4 regions of the Isoptericola sp. NPDC019571 genome follow, and region 3 is predicted to be linked to each of the others. Evidence: riboswitches for the same ligand, from Rfam matches in the RefSeq annotation. Region 3 holds a riboswitch; each other region holds the start of a gene.

Region 1 (6,939 bases), on a different contig from region 3:
AGACGTTCCTCGGGGACGACCCGGGACGCGAGTTCAGCCTGCGTCGTCGCGACTCGCTCGCCCCGTTCCTCACGCGCCACGGCGCGGTGCTCGAGCGGGTCGTGGTCGACCCTGCCGGGCCGCACCCGATGGTCCTCGGCGTCGCCGAGACTCTGGCCGCCCTGGACCTCGACCCCGACGACGATCCGACGGGTATGTCCGACGACTCCGGGGCGGGCATCAGCATCGAGGGCCTGCACGCCATGGCCAGCGTGGACGAGCCCGGAGGGTCACGCGGCATCGGCATCGAGCTCAACCTGCCCGACCACTGGGCCCTGATCGACCTGGAGGACGAGGCGCAGCGCGACCTGCAGATCCGTGCGATCGTCAAGCAGCAGGGCGCGGGGCTCGGCGACCGCGGGGCAGGGCTGCGGCGCGACCTGCGGGAGCAGCTCACCGCGGTCGCCGCGAAGGCCGCGGCCGCGGGCGGGCAGGTGATGGCCTACCTGGTGCTGCCCGGAAAGGACGCCGCCCTCGCGCTCAACCTCACGCTGTACTGGCACGACCTCGGCCCCGAGGCCGGCGAGGTCACGCACCTGCAACGCATCCACGACCGCCTCCACCCCCGGCTCGGACCCGACGACGAGCTCACCGTCACCGACACCCTCTCGGGGCCGTTCCTGCGCCACGTCCGCGTCGGCCGGGGTGCGGCCGAGCTCGGCGGCCAGGACGTCTCCCTGCTCCTGGTCGACTACTGGGCGCCGGCTCCCGGCGCACGGTCCGTCGCCCGACTCGCGTTCTCCACCCCGCACGTCGAGATCCGCGACGCGATCCTCGGCCTCACCGACAAGGTCCTGTTCGCCACCGAATGGCTCATGAGCGCGCCCGGCGACGTCACGGGCCCGACCGACGCCGACGCCGCACCGGTGCTCCCCTGATCTCGGCCCGGGGCACGAGGACCTCGGTACCGTGTTCCGCTACTGCCTGAGGAGGAGACGTGCGCGCGATCGTGTTCGAGACCCACGGCGGCCCCGAGGCGCTGCACCTCGCCGACGTCCCCGACCCGCAGGCCGGGCCCGGCCAGGTGCGCGTGCGTGTCGAGGCGGCCGCCGTCAACGGCTGGGACGTGAAGTCGCGTGCCGGGGCGACCGGCGGCCCGGCGCCGACGTCGGCCGTCGTGCCCGGGCTGGAGGTGGCGGGAGTCGTCGACCAGGTCGGGGACGGCGTGGCCGGCGTCGCGCCCGGCGACCGCGTGGTCGGGTTCGCCGTCGGCGGCGGGTACGCGGAGCTCGCCCTCACGTCGGTCTTCGCGCGCGTGCCCGACGGGCTCGCCGCGACCGACGCCGTCACCGTCCCCGTCGCGGCCGAGACCGCGACCCGCGTGCTGCGCCTCCTCGACGTCCGGCCCGGGGAGACCCTGCTCGTGCACGGCGCCTCGGGGTCGGTGGGCGAGCTGGCCGTCCAGCTCGCCGTGCGTCGCGGCGCCCGCGTGATCGGCACGGCGTCGCCGCGGAACCAGGAGTGCGTCGCCGCCCTCGGCGCGACGCCCACCACCTACGGCGCGGGGCTCGTGGAGCGGGTCCGCGCCCTCGCCCCCGACGGCGTGGACGCCGTCCTCGACACCACCGGCGCGGGCGTGCTGCCCGACTCGATCGCCCTGCGCGGCGGCACCGAGCGCATCGTCACCATCGCCGACGACGCCGCGGCGGACCTCGGCGTCGAGGCCAGCTGGCGGTCCGAGCGCGACGCCGGCGAGCTCGCCGAGGCCGTCGACGCCCTGGCCCGCGGCGACCTCGTGACCACCGTCGGCGCGGTGCTGCCGCTGGCCGACGCGCCGAGCGCCCACGCGCTCGTCGAGACGGGCCGCGCGGGCGGCAAGGTCGTGCTGGTGCCCTGAGCAGGGCGTTCCCGCCCGATCTGCATCGGCGATCGTCTCACCAGGCGGTCTCATCCTCGCCCGTATCGCGGATGCTGCGTACGATCGCGTGACAAGCCATCCAGAGCGGCCGAGAGTCCTGGCTCGACGACGCCGCAGCAACCCGTTCTCCGACGGAAGCCTCCCGAGGACGAAGGTGCTCACGCCAGGATCGATGGAGTGACGCATGGTCGCAGAGGCATCCCTTTCGCCCACCCCGGCAGCTCAGCCGGCGTTGCCGGCACGCCCGACGGTCTCGTTCGAGCTCATGCCGCCGCGCCGGCCGGACGCCGCCCCCAAGTTCTGGGAGACGGCGCGCCGGCTCGTGGCCGCACGACCGGACTTCGTGTCCGTGACGTACGGCGCCGGCGGCGGTGACCGGGCGACCGCACGCCAGGTCGTGTCCACCCTGCTCGCGGGCACGCCCGTCCTGCCCGTGGCCCACCTGACCTGCGTGGGCGCGCACCGCGAGGACGTCTCCGCCGTCATCGACGACTTCCTCGACGCCGGCACCCGCGCGTTCCTCGCCCTGCGGGGCGACCCGCCGAAGGACCAGCCGGACTGGGAGCCGCCCGCCGACGGCGTCGCGTCCTCGATCGAGCTCGTGCACCTGCTGCGCGAGGTCGAGGCGCGGCGCTGCGCGACCGACCCCGGGGCCGCGCTGCGCGGCGCCGCGCGCCCGATGACGATCGCCGTCGCGACGTTCGTCGACGGCAACGTGCAGGCCGGCACCACCCGGGCCCAGGAGGTCCGGCGCCTCAAGGAGAAGCAGGACGCGGGGGCGAGCTTCGCCATCACGCAGCTGTTCTACGAGGCCGACTCCTACACCGACTTCGTCGCCGAGGCCCGCGCGGCCGGGGTGACGATCCCGATCCTCGCCGGGCAGCTGCCCACGACCGAGCCGCGCCGGCTCCGTCGCGTCGAGGAGCTCACCGGCGTCCGCGCGCCCCGGCACCTGCTGGACGCGCTCGACGCCCTGCCGGACCCGGAGGCCCAGCACGCCTACGGGACCGCGCGTGCCGTGGAGCTCGCCCAGCGCGTGCTCGACGCGGGCGCACCCGGCATCCACGTGTACACGTTCAACAAGTACCGTCCCGCTCTGGACCTGCTCGAGGGTGTCCACCTCGGCGGACCGGCGCCGGCCGACGCCACGTCGGACGGCGCGGACCTGGCCAGAAGGCCGTGGGTACCGAGCATCCCGACCCAGGCTCCCGCCGTCTGACGCGCGGAGCCCGAACTCTGGAGTGCTCATGTCCACCACATCGACACGCCCCACCCCCGCCACGGGATTTCCCGGTGGCACGATCCTCGGCTACCCGCGCATCGGGCGCCGCCGCGAGCTCAAGAAGGCCGTCGAGTCGTTCTGGGCCGGGCGCACCGACGCCGTCGACCTGGAGGTCGCGGCCGGCGCGCTGCGCCGCGAGACGGCCCGCCGCCTCGTCGACCTCGGCCTCAACCCCGACGACGGCTCCGTGCCCGGCGCGTTCTCCTACTACGACCAGGTGCTCGACGTCGTCGCGCTGCTGGGCGCCGTCCCCGAGCGGTTCCGCGACCTGCTCGACGACGCGGACGGCTCGCTCGAGCTCGACGGCTACTTCACCGTGGCCCGCGGCCGCGGCGAGGACGCCCCGCTCGAGATGACCAAGTGGTTCGACACCAACTACCACTACCTCGTGCCGGAGATCAGCGAGACGACGCCGGTCTCGTTCGCCGACCACCGCATCGTGCGCGAGTACGCCGAGGCCAAGGAGGCCGGCGTCACGACGCGCCCGGTGCTCGTGGGCCCGGTGACGTTCCTCGCGCTGTCGAAGGCGGCCGACGAGGCGGGCGAGGGCTTCCACCCGCTCGACCGGCTCGACGACGTCGTCGCCGCGTACGCCGACCTGCTCCGCGCGCTGGCCGCCGTCGGCGTGCCGTGGGTGCAGCTCGACGAGCCCGCGCTCGTCACGGACTCCCTCGACGTGCCGGCGGAGCGCCTGCACGCGGCGATCGCCTCGGCGTACCGCACCCTGGCGACCGACCTCGCGACGGCCACCGACGACACCGCCTCCGAGGACTCGGCGGGCGTGCGGCCCGCGATCCTGTTGACGGCGCCGTTCGGCGGGCTCGGCGACGACGGACTCGCCGTGCTCGCGGGCACCGACGTCGACGCGATCGCGATCGACCTGGTCAAGGGCGCCGTGCCCGCCGGCCCGGTCCCGGGTCTCGAGGACAAGACCCTCGTCGCCGGCGTGGTCGACGGGCACAACGTCTGGCGGGCCGACCTGGCCGCCAAGCTCGACGTCGTCGAGTCGCTGCGGGGCCTCGGCGCCGGGGCCCTCGCCGTCGGCACGTCGACGTCGCTGCTGCACGTGCCGCACGACGTCGAGGACGAGGTCTTCGACCAGCAGGCGGCGGGCACCACGCTCGACCCGCGCCTGCGCGACTGGCTCGCGTTCGCCGACCAGAAGGTGGGCGAGGTCGCGACCCTGGCCCGTGCCCTCGCCGACGGGCGGGAGTCCGTCGCGGACGCGCTCGCCGCGTCGTCCGCGGCCGTGGCCTCGCGTGCGACGGCGGAGGGCGTCGTCGTGCCCGCGGTGCGCGACCGGGCCGCGGCGCTCACCGACGCCGACTTCGCCCGTGGCCCGTACGCGGAGCGCGCTGCCGCGCAGGCCGCGCGGCTCGACCTGCCCCCGCTGCCCACGACGACGATCGGCTCGTTCCCGCAGACCCCGGAGATCCGCAAGGCCCGCGCCGCGTGGACGAAGGGCGAGCTGTCCGACGCCGACTACTCCGCCGCGATGCGGGAGGAGATCGGGCGCGTCGTGACGCTGCAGGAGGAGCTGGGCCTCGACGTGCTGGTGCACGGCGAGCCCGAGCGCAACGACATGGTGCAGTACTTCGCCGAGCAGCTCGACGGCTTCGCGGTGACGGCGAACGGCTGGGTGCAGTCGTACGGGTCGCGCTGCGTGCGCCCGCCGATCCTCTGGGGCGACGTGCAGCGCCCGGCGCCGATCACGGTCGAGTGGTCCGCGTACACGGCGTCGCTCACCGCGAAGCCGGTCAAGGGCATGCTCACGGGCCCGGTGACGATCCTCGCGTGGTCGTTCGTCCGCGACGACCAGCCGCTCGGCGACACCGCCAACCAGGTGGGCCTGGCCCTGCGCGACGAGATCGCGGACCTCGAGGCGGCGGGCATCGGCATCGTGCAGGTGGACGAGCCCGCCCTGCGCGAGCTGCTGCCGCTGCGCCGGGCCGACCAGCCCGCCTACCTCGACTGGTCGGTCGGGTCGTTCCGGCTCGCGACGTCGGGCGTCGCGCCGGCCACGCAGGTGCACACCCACCTGTGCTACTCGGAGTTCGGCGAGGTCATCGGCGCGATCGACGGCCTCGACGCCGACGTGACGTCGGTCGAGGCGGCCCGCTCCCGGATGGAGATCGTGCCGGAGCTCGCCGACGCCGGGTACTCCCGCGGCATCGGGCCGGGCGTCTACGACATCCACTCCCCGCGCGTGCCGTCGTCCGACGAGGTCACCGAGCTGCTGACGCTCGCCGTCAAGGCGATCGACCCGGCGCTCGTGTGGGTCAACCCGGACTGCGGGCTCAAGACCCGCCGGTACGCGGAGGTCGAGCCGGCGCTCGCCCACCTGGTCGCCGCCGCCCGCGAGGTCCGCGCGACCCTCTGACCGGTGCCGTCGCCCGGGTGACGCAATAGACGTCGACCCGGGCGACGGTCCCGTGCCACCATGGAAGGGCCGGTCGTGCCCTCGGGGCGCGAGCGGACCACGACTTTTCCCACGAGCGAGGAGACAGCGATGCCGGGCGTCGCAGGGAGCGGGGTGGGCCACCAGGCCTGCTCGGGCAGTCCCGCCTGCCCCGGCACCGCCTCCGTCTGAGCCCCGTCGGGGCCGGCAGGTGAGGCGGTGCGGGGCTTCGCCCTGCCCACCCCCGCTCACCTGAAAGCCGATCCCCCATGACCCCGCTCACCGAGCAGCAGCTCCGCGCCTCCCTCGTCAACGCCACCCGCAGCGAGCGGCAGCGCATGATCGTCCCCGACCTCGCCGAGGTCGACTGGGACCGCCTCGACTACCTGGGCTGGCGCGATCGCAAGCAGCCCCTGTCCGCGTACGTCGTCATGACGCTCGACGACGAGCCGGGCGCCGAGCCAGTCGGCGTCCTCCTGCGCGCCACCGAGCGCACCGGCCCGCGCCGCGCCGCCATGTGCGCGTGGTGCGAGGACGTCGTCGAGACCCGCGACGTCCAGCTCTTCGTCGCGAAGCGCGGCGGTGCCGCCGGCCGCAAGGGCGACACCATCGGCACGCTCGTCTGCGGCGACTTCCGCTGCTCCCGCAACGTGCGGCGTCGTCCCACCCTTGCCGAGGCGGGGCGCGACGACCCCGGCGTCCGCGAGGCGATCGTCGAGCGGCGCGTCGCCGCCCTGCGCGAGCACACCCGCAAGTTCCTGGACGAGGTGCGCCGCACCGCCTGACCGGCGCGGGCTCCGGCGTTCGCCGAGGGCGATCACCGTGGATCTGGCACTCTCCCATCGAGAGTGCTAAATCTTCTGGTGTAGCCACGGCGGCGCCGGAGGGGCCGGCCCGCCGTTTCGCGACAGGGGCCGCCAGCGCGGCCTCATGACGAGGAGGTGATGCGCGATGGCTACCTACCGGGACCCGTTCCAGGAGATGGACCGACTGTTCGGCTCGCTCGCCCTGAACGGCCGGAGCGCTCCGGGCATGCCGATGGACCTGTTCCGCGAGGGCGACCACTACGTCCTTGCGGTCGACCTGCCCGGGATCGACCCCGGCAGCATCGACGTCTCGTGCGAGGACCGGACACTGACGATCCGGGCCGAGCGCACGCCACGCTCCGCCGAGGGGCAGTGGCTGCTGCGCGAGCGCACCACCGGCACCGTCGCCCGGCAGCTCACGCTCGGCCGCGGGCTGGCGCTGGACCAGATCTCGGCGTCCTACGCCGACGGCGTGCTCACGCTGACCATCCCCGTCGCGGAGGACGCCAAGCCGCGCCGCATCGAGGTGACCCACTCCGCCGCCCCCACGGCGATC
Region 2 (6,939 bases), on a different contig from region 3:
CGGCCGGTTCCCGGCCGAGGCCTCGGCCCTCGAGACGGACGCGCGTGCGATGGCGCACCTCGTCGAGGAGAGCGAGGCGCTGGGCGTGAGCACCGAGCTGCCGAGACTGCTCAAGGCCGTGGCCGACCGTGGCGTCGCCGCGGGCCACGGTCACGAGCAGTACCCGGTGCTGATCGAGGAGTTCGGCCGCCCGACGCCCTGACCTGCCGGTCGCCGGCCGGAGGACCACGGCCTGAGACGTCGGCGTGCGAGCCGGCGGGCACGCGCCTACGGTCGGTCTTCGAGGTCGTTCGTCTGACGGAAGGAGCCCCGATGGGACTGGGAGACAAGGCCAAGCACCTGGCGGAAGAGGCCGAAGGCAAGGCCAAGGAGGCCACGGGCAAGCTCACCGACGACGAGAGCAAAGAGGCCGAGGGCAAGGCCCAGCAGGCCAGCGCGAACCTCAAGCAGGCGGGCGACGACGTCAAGGACGCGTTCAAGGGCTGACCCGCTGACACGACGGGGCGCCACCGCACGGTGGCGCCCCGTCGTCATGTCCGCCCGGGGCGGGACCGACGGCTCAGAGGTCGTCGGGCAGGCAGCCGAAGGCCTCGTCGGCGCCCAGCGCGGCGGTGGCGAGCAGCCCCTCGAGGCCGGAGCCCTCGGGCACGGGGCGAGGGTCGTCGACGACGACCCACAGCCCGTCCACGACGTCGTACCGCGCCTGCGGCCCCTCGGTCACGAGCGAGCGGACGGCGGCGACGAGCCGCTCGACCTCCTCGCCCGCCGTGCCGAGGCCCACCGACGCGCGGACGGCCCCGGCATCGAACCCGAGGCGGCCGAGCAGCGGGTGGGCGCAGAACCGGCCGTCGCGCACCCCGATGCCGTGCTCGGCGGACAGGTACGCGGCGACGAGGCCCGGGTCGTACCCGGAGACCGTGAACGTCACGACCCCCACCGGGTCGACGGCGTCGTCCCACACGTGCACGACCTCGACGCGCTCGACCTCGCCCAGCCCGTCCACGAGGCGGCGCCGCAGGGCGTCCTCGTGCTCGCCGGCGACCCACGGGTCGAGCGCGGCGAGCTCGTCGCACGCGGCCGCGAGCGCCACCGCGCCCACGACGTTGGGCGAGCCGGCCTCGTGCCGGGCGGGGCCCTCGTGCCACTCGGTGGTGGTGGTGCGGACCCGGCGCACGGCGCCGCCGCCGGCGAGGTACGGGGTGCCGGCGTCGAGCCAGTCGCGGCGTCCGACCAGGGCGCCCGCGCCGAAGGGCGCGTACGTCTTGTGGCCCGAGAAGGCGACGTAGTCGACGCCCGTCTCCGCGAGCGAGAAGCGGCGGTGCGGCACCAGCTGGGCGCCGTCGAGCACGACGCGCGCGCCCGCGCCGTGCGCCGCGGCGACGACGTCGGCCACGGGCAGCGCCTCGCCGGTCACGTTCGACGCGCCGGTGAGCGCCAGCAGGGCGTAGGGGCGGCCCGCCGCGGCGGCGGAGCTCAGCTCCTCCTCGATCTCCGCGAGGGTGGCGGACACGGACGGCCCGCCGGTGACGACGGTCGCGTCGGTGACGCGCTGCCAGGGCAGCAGGTTGGCGTGGTGCTCGATGTCGAGCACGAGGACGCGGCCCGGCTCGCCGGTGGCCGGGTCGGCGGGCACGCAGCCCGCGAGCAGGTTGAGCGAGTCCGTGGTGTTGCGGGTGACGATCGTGAGGTCGTCCTCGCGGGCGCCGACGAACGCGCCGATCGTGCGGCGCGCCGTCTCGTACAGGGCGGTCGAGACCTGGGACAGGTAGCCGGCGCCGCGGTGCACGCTGGCGTACAGCGGCAGCACGCGCGCGACCCGGTCCGCCACGGCCTGCAGGGCCGGCGCCGACGCCGCGACGTCGAGGTTGGCGTACGGCACCTGGCGGCCGTCGACGAGCGGCACGAGCGTGTCGCCGCCGACGACGGGCAGCACGGGGGCGACGTCGTGCACGGCGGCGGCGCGCGCGGCGGGCACCGCAGGCGCAGTGGTGAGCGTGGTCATGCGTGGTCCTCCTCGGTCGTGCCGGGGAGGTGGCTCCCCGCGCTTGCCCGCACGCCGGACGGCGCGGGGCCAGGTCGTCACCCGGGGCACCCCGCCGCGAGAGGAGGGTTGCCGGCCAGCGAGCCGGGGCTTCGCGCTGGCGCTCTTGACCTGCCGCCCATCGTGCGTGCGCGGCACCTCGCGGTCAAGCGGATCCGGCGTCCTTCTCACGATGCGGTCGAGGGTGGCCACCTCGGGTTCGGCGTCGCCGGCGCGCGACCCCGGGGGACGCGCGGCGTTCGCGTCGCGAGACGGGGTGACCAGCACGCGGACGGCGGGCGTACGATCGCCACGACCATCCCGAGCGGCCGAGTGACGTGGCACGTCGACGCCGCAGCAACCCGCGGGCCGGTCGTCGGCGACGGCGGCCGTACCGGACGAGGGTGCTACCGCCACGACCGATGGGAGGACTGCGATGAGCACCCAGATCGATCCCCGCCCCGCCGAGGGCTACGCCGGCGACCTCACCCCGCAGCAGGCGTGGGACCTGCTCGCCGGCGACCCCGACGCCGTCCTCGTGGACGTGCGCACCGAGGGCGAGTGGCGCGCGATCGGCGTGCCGGACACCGCCACCGCCGGCAAGGCCCCCCTCTTCGTCGAGTGGGTGCAGGCGGGCGGTCGCCCCAACGCCGGCTTCCTCGCCGAGCTGGCCGCCGCGGGCGTGACCGCCGACAGCCCGATCGTCTTCCTGTGCCGCTCCGGTCAGCGCTCGATCGGCGCGGCGCGCCTCGCGACGGCGTCCGGCCTGGGCCCGGCGTACAACGTGCTCGAGGGGTTCGAGGGCGGCCCCGGCTTCGACGGCGTCCGCGACCGCGAGGGCTGGAAGGTGCGCGGCCTGCCGTGGGGCGCGTTCGACGACGCCGCCGCGACGCGGGCAGCCCAGCAGGACTCGGAGCAGGCCCGATGAGCGACGCGCAGGTCCCGACCGGCCCCGGCGCCGACCCCACGACCTTCGGCGGCTCGCGCCCGCTGCCCGCCACGGTCCGGCCCGCGACGCTCGCCGTGCGCGGCGGGCACCGCCGCTCGGACTTCCAGGAGATGTCCGAGGGCCTGTTCCTCACCCAGGGGTACACCTACGGCTCGGCTGCGGACGCGGAGGCGGCGTTCGCCGGCGAGCGGTCCCAGTTCCTGTACTCGCGGTACGGCAACCCGACGGTGCACACGTTCGAGGAGCGGCTGCGCCTCATCGAGGGTGCCGAGGCCTGCTACGCCACGGCGTCGGGCATGTCGGCGGTGTTCAACGCCCTCGCCGCGCTGGTCTCCAGCGGTTCGCGCATCGTATCGGCGCGGGCGCTGTTCGGGTCCACGAACGTCATCTACGACGAGATCCTCGCCAAGTGGGGGGTGCGCGTCGACCTGGTCGACGGGCACGTGACCTCGCAGTGGGAGGAGGCCCTCGCCACGCCGGCCGACGTCGTGTTCTTCGAGTCGCCGTCCAACCCCATGCAGGACCTCGTCGACGTGCGGCGGGTGGCGGAGCTCGCGCACGCCGCGGGTGCCGTGGTCGTGGTGGACAACGTGTTCGCGACGCCGGTCCTGCAGAAGCCGCTGGAGCTCGGCGCCGATGTCGTCGTGTACTCGGCCACCAAGCACATCGACGGACAGGGGCGCGTGCTCGGCGGCGCGATCCTCGGCTCGGAGGAGTTCCTCACCGGGCCGGTGCAGACGTTCGTGCGCAACACCGGACCGTCGCTGAGCCCGTTCAACGCGTGGGTGCTGCTCAAGGGCCTGGAGACGCTCGACGTGCGCGTGCGCGCCCAGAACGCGGCAGCCCTGCAGGTCGCGACCGCGCTCGAGGAGCTCGACGGTGTGACCGGCGTGCGCTACCCGTTCCTGCCCTCGCACCCGCAGCACGAGCTCGCCAAGGCGCAGCAGTCGGGCGGCGGCACGGTCGTGACGTTCGACCTCGCGGTGCCCGAGGGCACCGAGCCGGCGGAGGCGAAGAAGCGGACGTTCGCGTTCCTCGACGCCCTGCAGGTCGTCGACATCTCCAACAACCTCGGCGACGCGAAGTCGATCATCACGCACCCCGCCACGACGACGCACCGCAAGCTCGGCCCGGAGGGCCGCGCCAAGGTCGGCATCGCCGAGACCACCGTGCGGCTGTCGATCGGCCTCGAGGACCCGCGGGACATCGTGGAGGACGTCGAGCAGGCGCTGCGCGCCTGAGCTCCCGCGACGTGTCGGAGGCCCCTGCCATGCTCGGGCCCGGCACGCCCGACGAGGAGGACCTGTGGGGACACGGCACGACGTCGACTTCCTGTTCGGCGCGTGGCGCGTCCGTCATCGCCGCTGGACCGAACCCCTGGCCCCGGGTTCGACGACGGGCACCTGGACCGAGTTCGACACCGAGGCCGTCGCCGGGCAGATCCTCGACGGCCTCGGGAACGCGGACGACACGTCCGGCACCCGCGGAATTCCCTGGGCCGCCCGCCGCGGCCGTGCCTACGGTCGCCCCGTGCCCGACCCGATCTTCGCCGACCCCACGCTGGCCCGGCTGTACGACCCGCTCGACCCGGACCGCCGCGACCTCGATCCGTACCTGGCCCTCGCCGCGAGCTGGGCGCGCGCCAGGTGCTCGACGTCGGCTGCGGCACGGGCGCGCTCGCCGTGCTGCTCGCGGCGGAGGGCATCGACGTCGTCGGCCTCGACCCGGCGGGCGCGTCGCTCGACGTGGCCCGCGGCAAGCCCGGCGCCGGGCGCGTGCGCTGGCTGCACGGCGACGCCACCACGCTGCCGCCGTTGCAGGTGGACCTCGCCACGATGACCGGGAACGTCGCGCAGGTCTTCCTCACCGACGACGACTGGGCGGCGACACTCGGGGGCGTGCACGCCGCGCTCCTCCCGGGCGGTCGCCTCGCGTTCGAGACCCGCGACCCGGCGCGGCGGTCCTGGGAGCGCTGGACGCGCGAGCGCACGCACCGGCGCAGCGACGTGGCGGGGTTCGGCGTCGTCGAGACGTGGACGGACCTGGTCGACGTCTCGCTGCCGCTCGTGACGTTCCGCGGCACGTTCGTCCTGGCCGACGGACGGGTCCTGCGCTCGGACTCGACCCTCCGGTTCCGGGAGCACGACGAGCTGGCGGCGTCGCTCGAGACTGCCGGCTACGTCGTCGAGCAGGTGCACGACGCGCCCGACCGGCCCGGGCTGGAGTGGGTCTTCGTCGCCCGGGCGGTCGAGCGCGGCTGACGCGGTCTCAGCGCGCCGTGCGGACGACCATCTTCCCGGTGTTGGCGCCGGCCATCATGTCGAGGAACGCCTGCGGGGCGTTCTCGATGCCGTCGACCACGGTCTCGTCGTAGGCGATCTTCCCGTCCGCGAACCACCCGGTCATGAGCTCGCGGAACTCGGCGCCGTGGTGGAGGTAGCCGCCCAGCGTGAAGCCCTCGAGCCGGAGGCCCCTGGTGATGAGGTTCGCCATGTTGTCCGGGCCGGGCAGGCGGTCGGTGGCGTTGTAGCCGGCGATGGCCCCGCACAGCGCGACCCGGCCGCCGTCGTTCATCACGTCGAGCGCCGCGGTGAGGTGGTCGCCGCCGACGTTGTCGAAGAAGACGTCGACGCCGCCCGGCACCAGCGCGGGGAGCTGCTCGCGGACCGGGGCGTCCTTGTAGTTGAGGGCGGCGTCGTAGCCGTACTTCGAGGTGAGCAGCTCGACCTTCTCGGCCGACCCGGCCGACCCGACGACCCGCTCCGCGCCGAGCAGGCGCGCGATCTGGCCGGCCGCGGTGCCGACGGCGCCCGCCGCGCCCGAGACGAACACCGTGTCGCCGGGCTTCATGCCCGCGATCGCGGTGAGGCCGACGTAGGCCGTGAGCCCCGTCATGCCGAGGATGCCCAGGTGGAGGGACAGCGGCACCCCGGGGAGCTCGGGCACGACGCGGAAGCCGCGCGCGTCCTCCTGCGCGACGTCGCGCCAGCCGTGCTGGTGCAGCACCACCGCGCCCACCGGGACGTCGTCGGACGCCGACTCGACGACGCGCCCGATCGCGCCGCCCGTCATGGTCTCCCCCAGCGCGAAGGGCGGGGTGTAGCTCTTCACGTCGTTCATGCGCCCGCGCATGTACGGGTCGACGGAGACGAACTCGTTGGCCACGCGGACCTGGCCCGGCTCGAGGTCGCCGTAGGTGACCTGGACCGTGCGGAAGTCGTCGGGCGCGGGCCACCCGGTGGGGCGGGCGGCGAGCTGGACCTGGGTGCTGACGATGGAGGACATGCGGGTGTGGTGCCTACTTCCGGGGTCGATGATCAGGATGCGAGGCCGACGACGAGCGCGACGACCGCGAGCAGCGGCGCGGCGCCCTGCGTGACGGCGGCCCGGCGCTTGTCGGGCGAGGAGAGGAACAGGACGAGGGCGGCGGCGAGCATGCTGCCGGTGCCGGCCAGCACGAGGGCCGCGCCCGCACCGGTGGTGCCGGCGGCGACGAGCACGATGCCGATCGCGGTCACGACGGCGAGGAACAGGTTGTAGAAGCCCTGGTTGAAGGCCAGCTCGCGCGTGGCGGCGGCCTCCTGCTCGGTCGTGCCGAACGTGGCGCGCGCCCGGGGGGTGGTCCACGCGACCGACTCGAGCCAGAAGATGACCACGTGGAGCGCCGCGGCGATCCCGGCCAGGACGAGCCCTGCGACGACCATCGGTTCTCCCTGCTGCCTGCCGGCGCACCCGCCGGTCGATTCTGTAACGGTCGGTCCACTGTATATACTGCAACGAGCGTTACACAACTTGGAGGAACGATGGGCAGGGCGCAGGGGTTCGAGACCGAGCAGGCGGTCCGGGCGGCGCGCGAGGTGTTCTGGCGCGACGGATACGCGGAGGCGTCCGTCCCCGCGCTCGAACGCGCCACCGGGCTGAACCGGTCGAGCATCTACCACGCCTTCGGCTCCAAGCGCGGGCTCTTCGA
Region 3 (6,939 bases):
GCACCGGCTCGTCACGTGCGAGCCGCGGCTCGTGGTGCGGGCGAGCACCGCCGGAACCTCCTGACGGGTCGGCGGGGTCAGCCGCCCGGCGGGAGCCGGCCGACGAGCACGTCGCGCAGGCCGGTGCGGGACCGCTCCGTGTCGTCGAGGTCGACCGGTCGCAGGCGACGGGGGAGTGCCGCGACGACCAGCGCGTACGCCTCGAGGACCAGCTCCTCCACGAGGTCGGGCGTGATCCCCGGCCCTGGGGCCAGCGAGATCCAGTGGCGCTTGTTCATGTGGTAGCCGGCGGTCACGCTCTCGAGCTCCTGGCGGAGCGCCTCGCCGTCGTCGGGCGTGCACTTGAGCGTCACGAGCGGGGTGCCCGTGACCTCCGTGGTCATGCAGAAGACCTTGCCCTGGACCTTGAACACGTCGTGGTCGGGCCCGAAGGGCCAGGTGCGGGTGGCACCGGGGAGGGCGAGCGCGACGGCGGTGGCGAGGTCCTGGTGCTCGGAGGGTCCCATGCCCGCCTCAGCTCTCGCGGGTCGTGCGGAGCACGTCTCCCTCGGCCTTGGCCGCCGTCCAGAAGGTGCGGAGCATCTCCTCGGGGGTGAGCAGCGAGTCCCGCTGCTCGACAGGCTCCGCCTCGCCGGCGATGGCCTTGACCTCGTCGTGGATGCGTTCCATGGAGCTGTCGAGCGACGACGCGACGTCGGCGGCGAGCTTGAGCGAGTCCGTGAGGTGCCGGGGCACGTCGCGCGCGTACTTGTAGTAGATCTTGTGCTCGAGGCTCGCCCAGAAGTCCATGGCGATGGTGCGCAGCTGGATCTCGACGACGACGTGCTCGACCCGGTCGGAGAGGTACACGGGCACCTGGACGATGAGGTGCAAGGACTTGTACCCGTTCGCCTTGGGGTGGGCGATGTAGTCGCGCTCCTCCAGGACGGTGATGTCGGCCTGGTTGGTCAGCATGTCGCGGACCTTGTAGATGTCGGAGACGAAGCTGCAGGTGACGCGGACCCCCGCGACGTCGAACATCTGCTGGCGCACGCCGTCGGGCGTCAGCGGGATGCCCTTGCGGCGGCACTTCGCCACGATCGACTCGAGCGACTTGAGTCGCGAGCCCACGTGCTCCACGGGGTTGTAGTTCTGCATGAGCCGGAACTCGTCGCGCAGGATCGAGATCTTCGTCATGACCTCGTCGATCCCGAACTTGTAGGTGAGGACGAGCCGGCGCAGCTGGTCGACCAGCTCCCGGATCTCGGCGACCGCGGGAGTGTGCTGCTCGGGTCCGTGCCCTGCGTCCTGGCTCACGGGCACCACGGTAGACGGGTTTCCTGACGCTCGATAATCCGATAAAAACGGTCGGAACTGTTCGGTATTCGAGACGGTCGGGAGGAACCGTTGACACCCCCCTTCCGGAGACCTACGTTCCTGCGCACCGGGTCGGACGACCGCGGCGCCCCAGGCGGTGCGGCCGGACGTCCCGGATGGTCACGAGCTCCGACGCGAAGCCCCGGCTCGTCGGACGGCAACCCCCAGCGCGGGCGGGTGCCCCGGGTGAGGACCAGGCCGGCCGTCGCCGACGGCACGGCAACACGCGACCCCCGCCCCGGCGGGGAGCAGGAGAGGACGAGCATGCACCGCGTCGCCACCACCGTGCGCCCCCTGTCGTCCCGGCACGTGCCGTCCGCCTCGCCGGTGACCTCGGCGTCCGCCCGGGCGTGGTGTCGCCGCCGCTGATCGCGGCCTGATCGTCCGCCGCCCGCGGCGGACGACCCTCCTCGACGGCCCGGCACCCGCCGGGCCCGGCCGCAGACGGCCCCGCCCGCCGGTCCCGGCGGGCCTTCCTCCCCGTGCCCTCCCGGCGGCGGCGCGCACCCGCAGGTCCACGACCCGCGCCCGAGTGCGCCCGTCCGCCGCGCCCTGATCGGAGCCGACGTGCCCTACTCCCTGCCCTCGACGTCCACCACCAGCACCCCGTCCCCCCTCGTCGTCGGCGTCGACCTCACGGCGGCCGGCGCCCGCCCCGGCGTGCACCGGGCGCGCGGCATCGTGCAGCCGCGGTCGTTCGACGCCGAGCGCTTCGTCCAGCTCGTGCGCACCGCCGACGGCGGCGGCCTCGACCTCGTCACCCTCGACGAGGGCTTCCTGCTGCACCCGGGCCGGCGGCAGGTGACCGGGCGGCTCGACGCGGCCGTGGCCGCCGCACGGGTGGCACCCCACACCACGCGGGCCGGGCTGGTCGCCGCCGTCGACACCGCGCACGTGGACCCGGCGCACGTCGCCCAGGCCGTCGCCCGCGTCGACCAGGCGAGCTCCGGCCGGGCCGGGTGGCAGGTCGGGCTCCCCACCGGAACCGTCGCCCAGGACGACGCGTGGGCGGAGCAGGCCCGCGACGTCGCGGCACAGGTCGTGCGGCACTGGGACGGGCTCGCGACGTCGGCCGGGCCGAACGCGGGTGACACGGCCGGCGCCGTCGCCGTCGACGACGAGGGGCGCTTCCGCGTGGACCACGACGGCATCCGCTTCGCCGTGCGCCGGCACCGGCCCGCCGAGGGCCGGGCCGCCGACGGGCCCCGGAGCGCCGGGACGCGGCAGGGGCGGCCGCCCGTCGTCGTCTCCGCCCGGAGCGAGGCCGCGCTCGACCTCGCCGCCCGGACGGCGGACGTCGTGCGCGTCGCCGCCACCGCGCCGGCCCGCGCCGTCCGGCTGCGCTCCCGGCTGCGCGACGCTGCCGAGGCCGCGGGCCGCGACCCCGACACGCTGCGCGTGCTCACCGAGGCGTATGTCGTGCTGGCCGAGGACCGGGCCAGCGCGCAGGCGCGGCTGGAGCTGGTCGAAGCCCTCGAGGGCCCGGAGATCTCCGGCGGGCTGCTCGTCGTGGCCGGCACCCCCGACGACCTCGCCGAGACGATCGTGGACTGGCGGGACGCCGGCGCGTCCGACGGGTTCCTGCTGCGGCCCTCGTCGCTCGGCCCCGACCTGGACGCCCTCGTCGACGGTGTGCTCCCGCGCCTCGCGCGGGACGGCGTGCGGGCGGTGGCGTCCCCGGCGCCGCGCACCCTCCGCGCGACCCTCGGGCTGCCGGACGTGGGGCCCGCCGCCGACGCCGGCGATGCCGGCAGCGCCGTCGTCGCCCCCGCACCGGCGCACGCGCGGCCGCGCGCCCGGGCGGGCCGCACCGCCGACTCCCGGCTGGTGCGCGCGTGACCGCCCGCCCCGACGCCCGCCACGTCACCCCCGCCGCCCGCATCGCCGACACCCGCCGCGACGTCGCTCGCCCTCTTGTGACCGGAGGCCCCCCGATGACCGTCACCGACACACCACGCGTCCGTCCCACGGACCCCGCAGGCGCCCCTGCGCACGCGCCGGCCGCCGGTTCCGCCGCCGGTCCTGCCGCGGCACGGAGCGCGAGCCGGCGGGCCGACCGCGAGCGCGAGCTCGCCGCGCCCCACGGCTGGCTGAGCCTGGCGGGGTTCCACTGGCTGCCCTCGCGACCCGAGCCGCTGCCCGGCGTGCCCGGGCTCTGGCTCGCCGACGGTGCCGGCGCCCACCTGCGGCCGGGGGAGGCCGACGGACCCCGGGTCCGAGGGCCGGAGGTCGCGGACGGCGCGTACGACGGCGACGTCCCCGAGGGTGGCAGCGTCGTCCTGGGCACGTTCCTGCCCTCCGGGCGCGAGCCCGCCGACGGCGCCGACCCGGACCTCCCGCCGGCAGGGGAGACGGCCGCGGTGGCGATCGAGCTGGTGCGGCGCACCGGACGCCTCGCGATCCGGCTGCGCGACCCGCACGCCCGCACGCGCCTCGACTTCGCCGGGGTGCCCGCCTTCGACCACGACCCCTCGTGGGCGGTCGAGGCGCCCGTCCGCCTGTACGACGTACCCCGCGGGCTCGTGGTCGGGGCCGCCCGTCCCGGCCTGGTGCACCGGCTGCAGGCGGTCGGCGAGCTCGACCTGAAGCGCGGCGACCGGACGGTCACGCTCGTGCTGACCGGCTCCCCGGGTGGCGCCCCGACGCTGCTCTTCAGCGACGAGGCACCCGGCGTCGCGCCCTGGCGGGTGGTGCGCCCCGAGCTCCCCGGGTCCCTGACCCCGGGCGACGCGGGCGTCGCACACCTCGACCTCAACGACGCCGTCAACCTGCCGTACGCGTTCAGCGACCACGGCACGTGCCCCGCCCCGCCGCCGGGCAACCACGTCCCGTTCGCCGTCACGGCGGGGGAGAGGGCGCCGCGATGACCGCCGTCACGACGCCGGGCGCACAGACGCCGAGCGCACAGACACCTGGCGCACGGGCTCCGGGGCCTGCGGCACCGGCTCGGGACGCCGCGGCCACCCCGTACGCGGACCTGCGCATCGTCCCCGCCCGCCACCCGGGGCGATGGGTCGCGACGGCCGGCGTGGCCGTGCTGCTGGCGATGGTCGTCAGCTCGCTGCTCACCAACGACCGGTGGGAGTGGGACGTCGTCGCGCAGTACCTCACCTGGCCCTCGATCCTGTCCGGCGCCTGGGCGACGATCCGGCTCACGGCCGCGGCGTCGGTGGTGGGGTTCGCGCTGGGCACCGTGCTGGCGCTCATGCGGCTGTCGCGCTCGCCGCTGCTCGTCGGGGTGTCGTGGGCGTACACGTGGGTCTTCCGCTCCGTGCCCCTGCTGCTGCAGCTGCTGCTCTGGTACAACCTCGCCTATCTCTACCCGCACCTGAGCCTCGGGGTCCCGTTCGGCCCGGAGTACCTCTGGTTCGACACCCTCGGCGTCATCGACAAGTTCGGCGCCGCCATCCTGGGCCTGGGGCTCTCGCAGGCCGCCTACTCCGCCGAGATCGTGCGCGCCGGCATCCTCAGCGTCGACCAGGGGCAGCAGGAGGCGGCCGCGTCGCTCGGCATCCCGCGCCGGCGCCAGGTGACCCGCATCGTGCTGCCGCAGGCCATGCGCTCGATCGTGCCGACGGCCGTCAACGAGGTCATCGGCCTGCTCAAGGGCACCTCGATCGTCTACGTCCTGGCGTACGGCGAGCTGTTCTACATCGCGTCCGTCATCTACGGCCGCAACGGCAAGGTCGTGCCCCTGCTCATCGTCGCGGCGATCTGGTACCTGGTGCTGACCACGCTGATCACGATCGTCCAGTACTACGTCGAGCGGCACTACGCGAAGGGCGCCGTGCGCACCCTGCCGCCCACGCCCCTGCAGCGGCTGCGCTGGTCGTCCGCCGTGACCGTGGCCCGCCTCACCGGCCGTCCGGTGCCCCCGCACGTGCCGCCGGCGTTCGCGGCCCGCGCCCGGGTCGGCGTCCTCACCCGCACCGCCCGCACCTCGGGAGGCCCCGCATGACCGCCACGACGACACGCACGACGGCGCACGAGGGCGCGGCGGGCCGGGTCGAGGTGCACGGCCTGCACAAGAGCTTCGGCACCCTCGAGGTGCTCCGGGACGTCGACCTCACCTTCGAACCCGGCACCGTCACCGTCGTCCTCGGGCCGTCGGGCTCCGGCAAGTCCACGCTGCTGCGCGCGATCAACCACCTCGAGAAGGTCGACGCGGGCTTCGTCACGGTGGACGGTGACCTCGTGGGCTACCGACGCCGGCACTCCCGACGTGGTGGCCGCCGGGGCGACGTGCTGCAGGAGCTCAAGGAGCGGGAGATCCTCGGGCAGCGCACCCGCATCGGGTTCGTCTTCCAGGGATTCAACCTGTTCCCGCACCTCACCGTGCTGGAGAACGTCGTCGAGGCGCCGCTGTCCGCGCAGCGCCGCCCTCGCGCCGAGGTGGAGCCCGAGGCCCGCGAGCTGCTCAGCCGCGTCGGGCTCGCGGACAAGGCGGACGCGCGACCACGGCAGCTGTCCGGCGGGCAGCAGCAGCGCGTCGCGATCGCCCGCGCCCTCGCGCTGCGGCCCCGGGTGCTGCTCTTCGACGAGCCCACCTCCGCGCTCGACCCCGAGCTGGTCGGCGAGGTGCTCGAGGTCATCAAGGACGTCGCGAGCACCGGCACCACCCTCGTCGTCGTCACCCACGAGATCGGCTTCGCCCGCGAGGTCGCCGACAACGTCGTCTTCATGGACGGCGGGGTGGTCGTCGAGCAGGGGCCGCCCGCCGAGGTGCTCTCCCGCCCACGCCACGCCCGCACCCGCGCCTTCCTCGACAGGGTCCTCTGACCTTCTCCGGCCCCACATGCCTTCCCACGTCCGTTCACATCCCCTGACCTGCGGCCCCGGCCGCACACCCATCCCCTGGAGACACCCGTGACCGCACCGACCCGCCGAGCCCGCGCGCTCGCCCTGCTCGCCACCGTCCCCCTGCTGGCACTCACGGCCTGCGCCGGTGTCAGCACCTCGGCCCCCGAGGCCGCCGGCACCGGCGACGGCGTCGAGGCTCCCGCCGGCACCAGCTCCGAGGGTGCCGCTGCAGCCGGGCTCGAGGTCAGCACCAGTCCCGACCAGGACCGGATCCGGTCGACCGAGTCGGCCGAGGCCGTCGGCCTGCTGCCGGAGGCGTTCGCGGACAAGGACGACTTCGTCGTGGCCGTGAGCGCCGGCGCGGCACCTCCGCTCGGCTTCTTCGCCGATGACGACAAGACCCCCATCGGCAACGAGACCGACATCGCGCAGCTCGTCGCCGACGGCCTCGGCAAGGACCTGCGCCTCGAGGTCAAGGCCTGGGCCGACTGGCCCCTGGCCCTCCAGTCGGGCGACGTCGACGCCGTCATCTCCAACGTCACCGTGACCGAGGAGCGCAAGGAGACGATCGCCTTCTCCTCCTACCGCAACGACGAGCTGGGCTGGCTCACCAAGGCGGGCTCCGACGTCCCGGAGATCGGCGAGCGGCAGGACGTCGCGGGGCTGCGGGTGGGCGTCGGCTCGGGCACCAACCAGGAGAAGATCCTGCTCGAGTGGAACGACCAGAACGTCGCCGAGGGGCTCGAGCCCATCGCCGGCGGACAGCCGGAGTACTACGAGCAG
Region 4 (6,939 bases), on a different contig from region 3:
GGTCAGGACTGCCGCGACGTCGTCGGCGTCAAGAAGGGTGCGCCGGGTGACGAGGCGAGGCAGCAGCGCGTCGACGTCGTGGCCGTATGCCTCCGCACGCCGCAGTCCTGCCGCGAGGGTCCCGAACGCCTCGGAGTGCACCGCCCGATCGGCGTCGTCACGCGAGAGGCCGCGGGCGCTGCGCAGGGCACCACGAACGAGCCGGGTCCAGCGATCGCGTTGCGCGTCGGTGGCGATGGCCTCGTACTCGGCGGCGAACTGGGCGATGCCGGCCCACCGGTTCTGCTCGCTCTCGGTCGCCTGGTGTGCCGAGAACTCGGCACCGGTGTGGTGCAGCACCCCGAACAGGACGCTCCGCGCGGTGACGTCCGGGTCGGGCGGGGTGGCATGCAGCGGGTCTGGCCGGCCGAGCGCCACGTAGGCGGTGTTCGTCTGGCGGCCTCGGGTCATGGACACGTAGAGGTTCTCGCGGGTGCTCGACGGCGAGACGACGACGTGCGCGGTGTCGACGGTCATCCCTTGGGCGCGGTGGGCGGTCACGGCGTAGCCGAGGTCGACATGCTCGGCCACATAGCCCGCGGGCAGCACCACGCTCCCCCGGCGTCGGCCCTCGGGGCGGACCTCCAGCCCGCCGTCGAGGCGCACATGGGTCACCATCCAGCGGTCGCCGTTACGCACCCAGCCAGTCGGTCCCGTGCGAAGCCGGCGATCGTTGCGGCGCGTGACGATCACGTCGCCCGCGGACGCGCGCGCGTCGTCGTGCAGGACGACGTCGCGACCGGCCGAGGTCAGTCCGGAGCGGATGCGTTCCGCGCGGGCGCGGTCGTTGAGCTGTCGGACGGTCTCGGCGGACTCGGTCACGAGGATGCTCGCCCTGCCGTGCTCGGAGTCGTGGCGCCAGGCGGTGTAGGCGGCGTCGACCATCGCGTCGGTGCCGCCCTCGCGGATGCGGCCATGCGACTCGTACTGGTCGATGACGGCCGGGTCCCCGTCCCGCAGCCGCAGCGAGGCGGACTTCTCCCAGTCGTGCGCGAACCGGTGCACCTCGGTCAGCCGCGCCGCGTCGTCACCTCGCGCCGAGACCAGCATCGCGAAGGCGCCGCCCGCGTCCACGGACTGCAGCTGAGCCGGGTCGCCGACGAGCACCACCTTCGCACCCACCCGCACGGCACGGGAAGTGATCGTGTCCAGGGCCCGGGTGGAGGCGAGCGTGGCCTCGTCGACGATGACCAGTTGGCCCGGAGCGAAGTCCTTGCGCCCGCGCCGGTGGTCGTGGATCCACTTCGCCGTGTTGTCGCAACGAATGCCAAGGTCCTCCGCCAGCACCTGAGCCGCCGCGGCTGACGGTGCCATCCCCACGACGCTCCCCCGCCCGTGCGCCGCAATCCACCCCATCGCCAGGGCACACATCGCCGTGGTCTTGCCCGTGCCAGCCGGTCCGACGAGCAGGTCCAGCCGCCGACCCGACGCCAGGAGCTGCGCGACGGCGTGAGCCTGCTCGATGTCGAGCCGCGCGCCGTCGGGCGTGCGTCCAGCAACGACTCGCGACGCCGTCGTTCGGTCGACCGCTGGCCCACCGGCGTCGGCGGCGAGGAGCAGGAGCCGGTCCTCCATGGCCAGCGGTTCGTGGCTGGTGAACTTTCTCGCTGTGCTGCGGGCGCAGGGTGCTCGTCCCGTCGGGCCGGCGCATCGCCGCCGGGGTGCTTGCCAGCTCGCCCGGCGTGAGCTGGACCGTCCGCCGCGTGGCGGCGTCCACCACGAGCGCCACGACCCGCTCGCGGTCGGCGGCGGTCGCCATCCGCCAACCCATCGTCTGTCGGGAGGCTCCGCCCACAGGTTCCAGTGCGTCCAGGTGGCGCGCTTCTGCGAGACGACGTTGACGACCTGGGCGGAGACATCGTCGACCAGGTCAGGCGGGACGGCGTCCGCGCTAGGGACCGGTACGGACCCGCCGAGTGCCACGCGCCGCGCCCAGGCCGTCGGCTCCCTGCCGAGCAGGGGTTGCGCTCGACGCCACCAGTCCGCGGTCAGCCCCGCCAGGGAGTGGATGGTCTTCTCGGGGCGCGTCTCGAGCGTGGCCTGCGCGCGCAGCTTCACGACCTGCCTCGCGGACGGTCGGCGCCCGTGCGACGTGACGAACTCATCGATGAGGCGGCCCTTGACGACCTCGATGTCCCGGCTGCGGGAGGAGAACTCCGCCAGCAGCTCGTCCCGGACGCCGGCGACCTCCCACCGCGTGGACCGTTCGGGCCCGCGGTCGCGCCGCTCCCACCCGACCCCGAACGTGTTCGTGAGCCGGTCGGCAAGAACGGCGTTGTAGTGCTCCGACAGCGCGACGACCGCGTGGTGCAGGGCGCGCGAGTCCAGCGTGCGCCACTGGCCGTCGTGAGCGGCCTTGACCTTGTTCGAGATCACCAGGTGCGTGTGCAGTTGCGGGTCGTTCGCCCGCGAGTCCCAGTGGTCGTATGCCGTCGCCGCCACCCCCACCACGGGGACCTGCGCCACTCCCCCATGCCCCGTGCGCGTGGCCGCGACCTCCCGCTCGAGGAAGTCCAGCACCTGGCCGACCGCGTCGTGGTGCGCCGCGACGATCAGCTCCTGCGTCGTCGCGTCCGCCAACCCCCACAGCACCGACACCGACTTCGGCACCGAGAACGTCAGATCGAACCCTGCCGTCGCCGTCTGGCTGCCGCGCGCCGCCTCCTGCACTCGGATCCGCGCCACCTCGGCGTCGAACTCCGCCGCCGGCAGTGACCGGTCGATGCCATGGACCCGACGCGCGGCCCGATCCTTCGCCGTCGGGTACTCGCGGAACGGCCGCCCCAGCGGCTCACCGGAGACCGGGTCCACACCGTGCCCGAGCAGCGCCTGCAGCTGCGCCGGCGTCACCGTCATCCCCGCCTGCAGTGCGCCGTCGCCCAGGTGTTCGACGCCCCTGCCCATCCACACCCCGGGCGGCGTGCCCGCCTCGGTGAAGTACCTCGTGAACGCCGACGCCTGCGGCTCGTGCCCGTCCCCGGTCACGACCGACCGCAGCAGGTAGGCGTACCCCTGCCCAGCCGAGATCACGCGCATCGAGACCGTCACACCTGACAGGTGTGTCCCCGACGCCCCTCGCGGCCCTGAAGGAATTCCGCGCCGGTGGTTCTCTCCCGCTCGTGCTCAGCGCTGGCGGCCAACCCGGCGAGCTTGGGAGCGGCCCCCGGCGCTCCCAAGCAGCGGACGCATCTTCCGATCGGGTGAAATCCGCACGTGAACGCAGGCAGACGAGTTCTTTCGTGCAACGCTCCGGCGTGGGCCAATGGGCCGCTTGTCTGCGTCGGCACCCGTTACCCCAGCGGGACGCAGACACGCACCCGCATTGAACGTTGTAAAGGAGAGCAATGGGCTTCCTCAGCCAACTTTTCGGTGGCGGCGCCGACAGCAACGCCATGGAGATTGCGACAACGATGATCTGCGACTCGTGCGGCCGGGAGGTCCCGGAGGACGACGTGGTGTCGGGCATGTGCTCCGAGTGCTATGCCGATGATGACTCCGGCCCTCGGTACTGCTGCGGAGCGATCTACGAGGACGGCGAGACGACCTGCAAGAGTTGTGGCGAACCGCTGTAGGTATCCACGACCAGCTGTGATTCGGCCCGCCTCGGGTGCCAGACGTGTAGACGTCCGTTCTTAGTGGCCGTCGACGCGTCCTCCGGGACACGGACGGCGATCTCGGCGGCCAGGGTTGCCGAGCCGACGAACACGCACTTCGTCGGCGCCGTGAAGAGCCGACGCGCACGGCTGGAAAGTCCCTGTGCTAGCTTCCTGCCCAGGTCAAGAGCGATCAGCGACACGCCCTCCGCGTGCTGATCCGGCAACCGCGCTACCTCGCGCACGGTGCCTCGGAGGGAAGACCGGCCCGCCGCAGCCGCGCGGTGGGAAGTGCGATGGGAGACACGATGAGTCGCAAGTCCCTGCGCCCCGATGGTCACGTCGAGTGGCGCCCCGATCCCGCGACCGTCTCGCGGGCCACCGGCGCTGGCCGGTATGTCATTTCGGAGGGGCAGCTGTGCACCGCGTGCCTCGTCGGTGACTGGCCGATGAGCATGTTCCGGTTCTCCCAGACCCTGTGCGACGCCTGCCGCGCCCTGGACGGCGAGGTGACCCGTCGCGCAGGACTGGATGAGGGCCCCAGGGCCGGGCGCCTCGTCGGTGGGAGTGGGCGCATCGGCGGTCTGCACGACCCGTACGACTCCGACTGGGAGCCCGTCAGGCAGGCGCTCGCGTACCGGCAGGCGCGGCTGGCGAGCGTGTTCGTACGCGCGCGTGCGCTCGGGATCGTGCGGCTGGAGGAGGGGCTACCGGGAACGGCGCCGCGAGAGCTCGTCGGCTACGACGACCTGCGCGCGTATGCCCTCGTTCCGGACGCGATGCCCGACCGCGTGCGCAGGTACGCCGACTGGCTCCAGGCGCTCGATCCCACCGGCCATGCCGTCCGCGATCGTGCGCTGTCCGACGTCGATTCCCTCGCCGACTGGCTCCGGCGCAGGGAACGATACGTCCGGCGAGCACGAGCCCGCGCCGAGCTGGACCGCACCGCCCGTGTCACCGCACAGGTTCCTCGAGACCTGGCCCGAGCGATTGCCGGAGTCCTCAAGGCGGCAAGGGCAAGGTCGGTCCGGTAGGCCGCGATCCTCGACCAGGCTGGTGCGGCACCGCCGCCACACCTGACCGTCAGGGAGGCCTCCTGCCGGATGGCGGAGTGTGCCCGGCGACTCGTCGCTGTCCGCGGTCCGACGCCCCCACGCGAGGGCTGGCCGACGTCCGTGGTTGTGGCCTGGCGAAGTTCACCCGCCCGCGTGGAGATGCGTGTTCGTCGGTGGCCCTATTCTTCGGCTGCGCCACGGGTTCCCGGAGCGTGCCCTGAGGGCCATCGATGGCCCTGACAGCGGAGGTACTCGTGGGACGTGCAGGACGCATCGTGGCCGCAGCGGTGGTCTCGATGTCGATGGTGGCGGCTTCGACGGCCCCAGCGCTTGCCGACGACGCTTCCGGGCTCCTGACGGTCGTCGTCGACAAGGACTGTTCACAGGTCGCCGCGGACGACTGCGACTTTGTCCGGCCGTGGGTGACGGTCGAGGACGCCGACGGCACGGTTCACGGTTCGGGCTGGCTCTACGACGGCACCTGGTTGCCGTCCGACGGCGTGCAGGCCGAGAACGCGTACTCGGCCGACGGCCTCGAGACTGGCGACTACTTCGTCACGGTCCGCGACGAGGCCGACGACGCCGTGGCCGCAGATCGTGTCCCGGTCACGGTCGGGGACGGGTCCCAGCTGCTGCGGGTGGACTACCAGCCGCAGCCCAGCGCTTCCGTCACCGTCCGTGTGACGGGGATCGACGGTGATGTCTGGGGCATCGGGACAGCGAACCTTGAGGCCTCGGACGGGACGGTACGTGCCGATTACTCGGGGATCTCGTCGGCGGACGTCTACACGTTCCGGACCCGGATGTTCGGGCAGTGGCGCCTCAGGGTCGACGCCAACGCGGGTCGGGTGGGCTACCTGCCGACCTACTATCCCGGCGTCGCCGACGCCGACGCCGCCGAGCTGATCGACATCACGCCGGGAGCGCAGCTCGACCTCTCGTTGGAGGCGCTCCCGGGAGGGCGGATCACCGGCCGGATCGACGGCCCCACGCTCGATCCGCAGTTCGCCCGGGGAGTGACCCTGTACACGACGGACGGGCGGCACGCGTACGACGCGGACGCATGGCCGACCGGGGCAGGGGGCGGCTACGTGATCTCAGCGCGGTCGCTCGACCGCGCCGGGATCGCGCCGGGAAACTACCTCGTGAAGTTCGACGGCGGAGAAGGCTTCGCCTCGAGGTTCTACGACGGTGCCGGCGGGTCGCTCGGCATGAACGGCGCCACGCCGGTGGCCCTCGTCGGCGGCGAGATCACCGAGAACGTCGACGTCACGCTCACGGCATGCGGCTCGATCTCGGGCCGGGTGACCGGGCTCGACGGATGGCCCCAGATGAGGCTGTGGGGCATCTCGGCGACGAACCTCGACGACGACTCGTCGAGCCGGTCAAGCTCGCGCGACGAAGACGGCACGTTCGAGATCACCGGACTTGCTCCCGGGAGGTACTCGGTGTCCGCCGAGGGCTTCAGCTACGACCCCAAGATCTCGGCCACCTACTACCACGGCGGGGACACGACGTCCGGGAAGTCCGTCACCGTCCAAGACTGCGACTCGACCGTCACGGGCGCTGACATCGCCGTGACCATGACGAACACCGTACGGCCGACCCTCTCCGGTTCGCCGACGGTCGGCACCGCCGTCAGCGTCAAGCCGGGGACGTGGAACGTCCCGCACGCCACGTACTCTTACGCCTGGCTCCGGGACGGCGCGGCGATCCCAGGTGCCACCTCGTCGTCCTATCGGCCGATCGCGGCCGATGCCGGCCATCAGCTCTCGGCCAGGATCACGGCGCGACACACCGGCTACCGCGACGCCACCTCGACGACCACTGCCGCCAAGGTGCTGCCCGGCCCGGCGCCCCGCGCGACGAGCGCGCCGACCTTCGGCGGCAGCACGAAGGTCGGGTCGCTCCTGACCGCCACCCCAGGCAAGTGGTCGACGAGCGGCATCACCCTGCGATACCAGTGGCTCCGGTCCGGGAAGTCCATCGCAGGGGCGACCGCGTCGAGCTACCGGATCACCACCTCGGACGTCGGCGCACGCCTGAGTGTGAGAGTCACCGCGACCAAGTCCGGATACACCAGCGCCTCGGCGACCACGGCCTCAACCACGGTCGTGCCGAAGGTCAAGCCGACCGTCACCGGAACACCGGCGGCCAAGACGATCCGCCGCACGACGGCGCCGAAGGTGGCCGTCACCGTCAAGGCCACCGGCGTCAGTGCACCCGTCGGCACCGTCACCGTCAAGGTCGGC

The links. Region 3 has a riboswitch for S-adenosylmethionine ahead of ACH443_RS10755 (LLM class flavin-dependent oxidoreductase). Riboswitches for the same ligand answer to the same signal wherever they lie in the genome.
Region 1: linked by a shared signal. The riboswitch ahead of ACH443_RS09390 (methylenetetrahydrofolate reductase) and the one ahead of ACH443_RS10755 (LLM class flavin-dependent oxidoreductase) in region 3 are both predicted to bind S-adenosylmethionine.
Region 2: linked by a shared signal. The riboswitch ahead of ACH443_RS01185 (aminotransferase class V-fold PLP-dependent enzyme) and the one ahead of ACH443_RS10755 (LLM class flavin-dependent oxidoreductase) in region 3 are both predicted to bind S-adenosylmethionine.
Region 4: linked by a shared signal. The riboswitch ahead of ACH443_RS06305 (hypothetical protein) and the one ahead of ACH443_RS10755 (LLM class flavin-dependent oxidoreductase) in region 3 are both predicted to bind S-adenosylmethionine.

What each region holds. Positions count from the first base shown of each region.
Region 1 is NZ_JBIRXZ010000004.1:267,258-274,196, reverse strand. Features, by position in the region: gene ACH443_RS09400 (hypothetical protein) at 1-917, shown strand, start outside; gene ACH443_RS09395 (NADP-dependent oxidoreductase) at 977-1,876, shown strand; SAM riboswitch class I at 1,970-2,076, shown strand; gene ACH443_RS09390 (methylenetetrahydrofolate reductase) at 2,082-3,116, shown strand; gene metE (5-methyltetrahydropteroyltriglutamate--homocysteine S-methyltransferase) at 3,145-5,559, shown strand; gene ACH443_RS09380 (FBP domain-containing protein) at 5,847-6,362, shown strand; gene ACH443_RS09375 (Hsp20/alpha crystallin family protein) at 6,529-6,939, shown strand, end outside.
Region 2 is NZ_JBIRXZ010000001.1:248,175-255,113, reverse strand. Features, by position in the region: gene ACH443_RS01195 (NAD(P)-dependent oxidoreductase) at 1-202, shown strand, start outside; gene ACH443_RS01190 (CsbD family protein) at 313-486, shown strand; gene ACH443_RS01185 (aminotransferase class V-fold PLP-dependent enzyme) at 560-2,002, opposite strand; SAM riboswitch class IV at 2,037-2,153, opposite strand; gene ACH443_RS01180 (rhodanese-like domain-containing protein) at 2,457-2,948, shown strand; gene ACH443_RS01175 (O-succinylhomoserine sulfhydrylase) at 2,945-4,210, shown strand; gene ACH443_RS01170 (class I SAM-dependent methyltransferase) at 4,616-5,230, shown strand; gene ACH443_RS01165 (NADP-dependent oxidoreductase) at 5,238-6,254, opposite strand; gene ACH443_RS01160 (DUF1304 domain-containing protein) at 6,287-6,673, opposite strand; gene ACH443_RS01155 (TetR/AcrR family transcriptional regulator) at 6,773-6,939, shown strand, end outside.
Region 3 is NZ_JBIRXZ010000005.1:119,066-126,004, forward strand. Features, by position in the region: gene ACH443_RS10740 (LacI family DNA-binding transcriptional regulator) at 1-64, shown strand, start outside; gene ACH443_RS10745 (MmcQ/YjbR family DNA-binding protein) at 78-506, opposite strand; gene ACH443_RS10750 (GTP pyrophosphokinase family protein) at 514-1,296, opposite strand; SAM riboswitch class IV at 1,475-1,588, shown strand; gene ACH443_RS10755 (LLM class flavin-dependent oxidoreductase) at 1,924-3,195, shown strand; gene ACH443_RS10760 (DUF1684 domain-containing protein) at 3,291-4,223, shown strand; gene ACH443_RS10765 (amino acid ABC transporter permease) at 4,220-5,314, shown strand; gene ACH443_RS10770 (amino acid ABC transporter ATP-binding protein) at 5,311-6,135, shown strand; gene ACH443_RS10775 (ABC transporter substrate-binding protein) at 6,223-6,939, shown strand, end outside.
Region 4 is NZ_JBIRXZ010000003.1:110,344-117,282, reverse strand. Features, by position in the region: gene mobF (MobF family relaxase) at 1-3,069, opposite strand, end outside; SAM riboswitch class IV at 3,814-3,932, shown strand; gene ACH443_RS06305 (hypothetical protein) at 3,941-4,666, shown strand; gene ACH443_RS06300 (hypothetical protein) at 4,963-6,939, shown strand, end outside.